DNA from 2 places in the Mesorhizobium sanjuanii genome. Region 2 is predicted to be linked to the other one. Evidence: riboswitches for the same ligand, from Rfam matches in the RefSeq annotation. Region 2 holds a riboswitch; the other holds the start of a gene.

Region 1 (3,205 bases), on a different contig from region 2:
CCAGGCACAGGCCTCGTCTGCTCGACGCCGATCGGCTCGCGGCCGGATGGGTTCTGGGCCGAAGTCGAATGCGCCTTCCTCAACCCGCTGCAGGCGCGCTGGCAATATGCCGGCGAGGCACTCGGCCTCGGCTTTGCCCAGGGCAAGAGCATGCTGTGGAACAAGCCGATGCTCGATGCCAATGGCGGCATTCGCGCGCTTGCCGCCGAGATCGCCGAGGACGCTGCCGCGACCAAGCTGCTCAATGGACTCGGCTTGCGCGTCAATCTCGTCGCCTCGCCATTCGAGCAGCCGCTCGGCCAGCGCACATTTGGCGAAATCTGGTCACGCCAGGCCCGCTGGGCGCGCTTGCGCCGCGTCACCTTCCCGCTGTTCTTCGCGCCCGAAATATTGACCGGCGTGGCGGCGCCGCTGGTGCTTGCATTGGTGGCGGCGGCAGGCTTCGGCATCAGCCTGCCGGTCACGGCCATCGGCGTCTTGGCGCTCGCCTATCTTCCGGAATGCATCTTGGCCGCGGCCAAGGGCTGGCACCTGTCGCTACGCACGATCCCGGCGATGATGGCGCGTGACATGATGCTGCCGGCGATCTGGGCGCGTGGTTGGCTCAGCGGCGCCGTAGACTGGCGCGGCAACACGATGACCATCCACACCAAAGCCGTCGCCGACCTGGAAGAGACTCCGTCGGGCGCCTGACCATCGGGCCGACCAATACCTTATCCTATTTGGCGGCTTTCAGCGCCTGCTCGACATCCGCGAGCAGATCGTCCGTATCTTCAAGCCCGACCGACAGCCTCAGCGTGCCCGGTCCGATGCCGAGTTCGGCGCGGGCCTCGTCGCTCAGATTCTTGTGCGTCGTCGTCGCCGGATGGGTGATCAGGCTCTTGGCGTCACCAAGATTGTTGGAGATCAGCACGATGTCGAGAGCGTTCTGGAAGGCGAAGGCCGCTTGCTTTCCGCCCTTGACGTCGAGGCAGATCAGCGTCGAGCCGCCCGTCATCTGCTTCTTGACGACGGCCGCCTGCGGGTGATCGGCACGGCCGGGATAGATGACGCGGGCTATCTCAGGCCGCTCCGCGAGGAAATCCGCGATCTTGCCGGCACTTTCCGTCTGCTGGCGCACGCGCAGCGGCAGCGTCTCCAGGCCCTTGAGCAGCGTCCAGGCATTGAACGGCGACAGGCTGGGTCCGGTATGGCGGAAATAGTCGTGCAAATTCTCGTCGATCCACTTCTTGTCTGAGAGGATGACGCCGCCCAGGCATCGCCCCTGGCCGTCAATATGCTTGGTCGCCGAATAGACGACGATGTGGGCGCCGAGCTGCAAAGGCCTCTGCTGCAAGGGGGTGGCAAAGACGTTGTCGACGATCAGCCGCGCCCCGATCGAATTGGCAAGCGTTGCGACGGCGGCGATGTCGACCACTTCCAGCGTTGGATTGGTCGGGCTTTCCAGGAACAACAGCTTGGTGTTTGGCCTGACCGCCTTTTCCCAATTGGCGATGTCGGTGCCGTCGACCAGCGTCGCCTCGATGCCGTATTTCGGCGCCAGCGTCTCGACCACCCAGCGGCAGGAGCCGAACAGCGCGCGCGCCGCCACGATATGGTCACCGGCCCTGGCACTGCACAGAAGTGCGGCGGTCACCGCCGCCATGCCTGATGCGGTGGCGCGTGCGTCTTCCGCGCCTTCCAGCGCGCACATGCGTTTTTCGAACATGTCGACCGTGGGATTGGCGTAGCGCGAATAGATGAAGCCCGGTTCCTCGCCCTTGAAGCGGGCTTCCGCCGCCTGTGCCGTCTCGTAGACGTAGCCCTGGGTGAGGTACATCGCCTCGGATGTTTCGCCGAAGCCGGAACGCAGCGTCCCGCCATGCACGAGTGCGGTTTGAGGCTTCCAGTTACGCTTCTTGGTGCTCATCGCTTTTGTTCCAGACACAAAAAAACCGGCCGCGAAAGTCGCAACCGGTCCATACGGCCTTGCGGCCCGACGGTCCTTTAGCGACTTGTTTAACGTGGCTGCAAGCCGACCGGCCAAATCACCACGGGATAACGACCCTTTAGACCCGCGCCGCGCTTGCGTCAATTGCCGGCTTGATTAAGAGGTTTGTACCAGCGGCCCTTGGAGCAGCCTTTGCGGCAGACAGGCATTCTTCCCGATCACGACATTTCCGCGCTGTTCCAGTCCGGCGCGCTGAAGGCGCCTGCGCTTGATGCCGATCAGATCCAGCCGGCCAGCCTCGACCTCAGGCTCGGCGACAAGGCCTGGCGCGTGCGCGCCTCCTTCCTGCCAGGTCCGAACCATAAGGTCGCCGAAAAGCTCGACCGGCTGAAGCTGCACGAGATCAATCTGGCGGAGGGCGCCGTGCTCGAAACCGGCTGCGTCTACATCGTGCCGCTGCTCGAAAGCCTGGCGCTGCCTGAAAACATTTCGGCTTCGGCCAACCCGAAGAGCTCGACCGGGCGGCTCGACATCTTCACCCGCGTGATGACCGATCGCGGCCACGAGTTCGACAAGATCGCCGCCGGCTACACCGGGCCGCTCTATCTGGAGGTCAGCCCGCGCACCTTCCCGATCGTGGTCCGCACCGGCTCACGGCTGTCGCAGATCCGGTTCCGCACCGGCAACGCGCTTCTGTCGGAACGCGAGCTTAGCGAACTGCACCGTGCCGAGACGCTGGTCGCCACCGAGCCGCCGAACATTTCCGGCGGCGGTATCGCCCTGTCGATTGACCTCGATGGCGACAAGGACGGTCTGGTTGGCTACCGCGGCAAGCATCACACCGGGCTGGTCGATGTCGACAAGCGCGCCGCGCAGGATGTCGTCGACTTCTGGGAGCCGCTCTACAAGAGCGGCGCCGGCGAGCTGGTGCTCGATCCGGACGAATTCTATATCCTGGTCAGCCAGGAAGCGGTGCACGTCCCGCCGCTCTACGCCGCCGAGATGACGCCCTTCGATCCCCTGGTCGGCGAATTCCGCGTCCACTATGCCGGCTTCTTCGATCCGGGTTTCGGCCATTCCGCGGCCGGCGGCACCGGCAGCCGGGCGGTGCTCGAAGTGCGCAGCCATGAAGTGCCGTTCATCCTCGATCACGGCCAGATCGTCGGCCGCCTGGTCTACGAGCACATGCTGAAGCGGCCGCAGGCGCTCTACGGCACCGATCTCGGCTCGAACTACCAGGCGCAGGGCCTGAAACTGTCCAAGCATTTCCGCGCC
Region 2 (3,205 bases):
GTCGACCTGCTTGGTGTCCTGCAGCAATTCGAGCAGCAGGCCGTCACCGGAGCCGACATCCAGCACCCGCGACCGCGGCGGGATGAGATCGGCGACGACTTCGAGGTCGACGCGCTGGGCGCGATTGACGCTCACAGGGCTGCCTCCTGTGCGGCGCATGATCCAGTTCCGAAAAGTCTGCAACTTTTCGGGGTCATGCGCTGAGCCCTCTTGCGCGCGCGGCCGAGGCGATGAAGCCGTTGATGGCGGCGAACAGCTCCGGCTCGTCGAGCAGGAAGGCGTCGTGGCCGCGGTCGGTCTCGATTTCGACGAAGGAGACCGAGGCGCCGGCCGCGTTCAGCGCATGGACGACCGAGCGGCTTTCCTCGGTCGGAAACAGCCAGTCGCTGGTGAAGGAGACCAGGCAAAAGCGGGTCCTGGTGCCGGCGAAGGCGTCGGCCAGCCGTCCGCCATGGTCGGCGGCAAGGTCGAAATAGTCCATCGAACGGGTCATGTAGAGATAGGAATTGGCGTCGAAACGGTCGACGAAGGTCATGCCCTGATGGCGCAGGTAGCTTTCGATCTGGAAATCGGCGTCGAAACCGAAGGTGAGCGCTTCGCGGTCCTGAAGGTTGCGGCCGAATTTCCGATGCAGGGCCGCCTCCGACAGATAGGTGATGTGGGCGGCCATGCGCGCCACCGCCAGCCCCTTTTCAGGCCGCTTGCCAAGCTCGAAATATTTGCCGCCATGCCAGTCGGGGTCGGCCATGACAGCTTGCCTGCCGACCTCGTGGAAGGCGATGTTCTGCGAGGAATGGCGGGCGCCGGTGGCAATCGGCAGCGCCGAGAAAACGCGTTCCGGGTAGCTCGACGCCCATTGCAGCACCTGCATGCCGCCCATCGAGCCGCCAAGCACGCAGAACAGTTTTTCGATGCCGAAATGGTCGATCAGCATGAGCTGCGCCCGCACCATGTCGCGGATGGTGATGACCGGCAGATCGAGACCGTAGGGCTTGCCGGTGGCGGGATTGATCGAGGCGGGACCGGTGGAGCCGAGGCAGCCGCCGATGACGTTGGAGCAGATGACGAAGAAGCGGTTGGTGTCGATGATCCTGCCGGGGCCGATCAGCACCTCCCACCAGCCGGGCTTGCCGGTCACCGGATTGGTGTTGGCGACATGCTGGTCGCCGGTCAGGGCGTGGCAGACGAGGATGGCGTTGGAGCGGGCGTCATTGAGGGTGCCGTAGGTCTGGTAGGCGATCTGGAACGGCGACAGCAGCGTGCCGGCGTCGAGCTTGAGCGGCTTGTCGGCGCCAAAACGCAACACCGGGCTCGACGGCTGGTCGGCCTCATTGTTGGTTTTTCGAGCGCGCAGAGCGGCCATCACATCCTCTTATACTCGTATCGGCTTTGCGAAGATCGCTTGCGATTCTCGCGCCGATGCGGTCGTCCGGCCGGCCGCGGACAACAAAAAACCGGCAACGCCATCGCAAAGCCGGTTACAGGATGCAAACGGCCCTTTAGCGAGTTGTTTAACGTGGCTGCAAGCCGACCGGCCAAATCACCACGGAAGTTCGCTCTCTTCTAGAGCCGGCGCGCGCCGGCGTCAACGGCCACCCATGATTTGCCGCCTCTCGACATTCCGGGCCATGGCTTGTATTTCCGCTGCGGCTTCCGGACGGAAGCACTCTCGACGGATTTCGCGACATGAACCAGAGACCGGATCAGGCACGGCCAACGCCCCGCGCGGGGATCATGGACATCGAAGCCTATGTGCCGGGCAAGAGCACGGCGCCGGCCGGCGTGGCGAAAGTCCACAAATTGTCGTCGAACGAAAACCCGCTCGGTCCCTCGCCGAAGGCGATCGAGGCCGCGCGCGACGTCGCAGCCAGGCTCGACATCTATCCCGACGGCACCGCCAGGCGCCTGCGCGAGGCGATCGCCGAGGTGCACGGCCTGAATGCGGCAAACATCATCTGTTCCAATGGTTCCGACGAGATACTGGGCCTGCTGGCGCAGACCTATCTGGCGCCGGGCGACGAAGCCATTTTCACCGAACACGCCTTCATGGTCTACAAGATCTACATCCAGTCGGCAGGTGCTGTCCCGGTGTCGGTCAAGGAGACCGACGAGCGCGCCGACGTGGATGCGATATTGGCGGCCGTCACACCGCGTACCAGGATCGTTTTCCTCGCCAATCCCAACAACCCTACCGGCACCTATTTGCCGTTCCAGGAGGTGCGCCGGCTGCATGCCGGGCTGCCAAGAAACGTGCTTCTGGTGCTGGATGCGGCTTACGCCGAATATGTGCGCCGCAACGATTATGAAGCCGGCATCGAGCTGGTCGGCGGAGCCGAGAACGTGGTCATGACCCGCACCTTCTCCAAGCTCGGGCTTGGCGGCGCGCGGATCGGCTGGATGTACGGCCCCATGCACATCGTCGATGCGATCAACCGCATTCGCGGTCCCTTCAACGTCAACGCGACGGCGATCGAGGCCGGCATTGCCGCGATCCGCGACCGCGCCCATGTCGAGCGCAGCGTCGCGCATAACGAAACCTGGCTCGCCTGGCTGAGCGAGGAACTGACGACGCTCGGGCTGCGGGTGACGCCGAGCGTCGGCAATTTCGTCCTCATCCATTTTCCCGAGGACAAAAAACATTCAGCGGCAGCTGCGGACGATTACCTCTCCGCACGCGGCTACATATTGCGGCGCGTGTCCGGCTATGGCTTCCCGAATGCACTGCGCATGAGCATCGGCACCGAAGAGGCCAATCGCGGCGTTGTCGCCGCACTCACGACATTCCTGAAAAGCTGAGACAATGACATCACCGATGTTCGATAAGATCGCGCTGGTCGGCATCGGCCTGATCGGCTCGTCGCTGGCCCGCGTCATCCGCCGCGAGGGCCTAGCCCGGCATGTCGCCATCGCGACGCGCAGCGAAACCACGCTGGCGCGAGCCAGGCAACTGGACCTCGGCTCCTCCTACACCATGGATGCCAGGGAAGCGGTCCGCGATGCCGATCTGGTCATCGTCTCGGTGCCGGTCGGTTCCTCGGGCGAAGTGGCGGAGGAGATCGCGCCGGCGCTGAAGAAGGGCGCCATCCTCACCGATGTGGGTTCCACCAAGGCGTCGGTCATCGCACAGATCGAGCCGCATGTGCCCGACGGCGTGCATTTCATCCCCGGCCACCCGCTGGCCGGCACCGAAAAGTCGGGGCCGGAC

Evidence for each region. Region 2 has a riboswitch for S-adenosylmethionine ahead of metX (homoserine O-acetyltransferase MetX). Riboswitches for the same ligand answer to the same signal wherever they lie in the genome.
Region 1: it holds a riboswitch for S-adenosylmethionine, as region 2 does, so the genes downstream of both, CN311_RS08470 (O-succinylhomoserine sulfhydrylase) here and metX (homoserine O-acetyltransferase MetX) in region 2, are expected to answer to the same signal.

Annotation. Positions count from the first base shown of each region.
Region 1 covers NZ_NWQG01000045.1:25,707-28,911, forward strand. The annotation lists gene CN311_RS08465 (ceramide glucosyltransferase) at 1-693, shown strand, start outside; gene CN311_RS08470 (O-succinylhomoserine sulfhydrylase) at 719-1,909, opposite strand; SAM riboswitch at 1,967-2,044, opposite strand; gene CN311_RS08475 (2'-deoxycytidine 5'-triphosphate deaminase) at 2,123-3,205, shown strand, end outside.
Region 2 covers NZ_NWQG01000054.1:15,918-19,122, forward strand. The annotation lists gene metW (methionine biosynthesis protein MetW) at 1-135, opposite strand, end outside; gene metX (homoserine O-acetyltransferase MetX) at 194-1,363, opposite strand; SAM riboswitch at 1,480-1,557, opposite strand; gene hisC (histidinol-phosphate transaminase) at 1,687-2,796, shown strand; gene CN311_RS11015 (prephenate/arogenate dehydrogenase family protein) at 2,801-3,205, shown strand, end outside.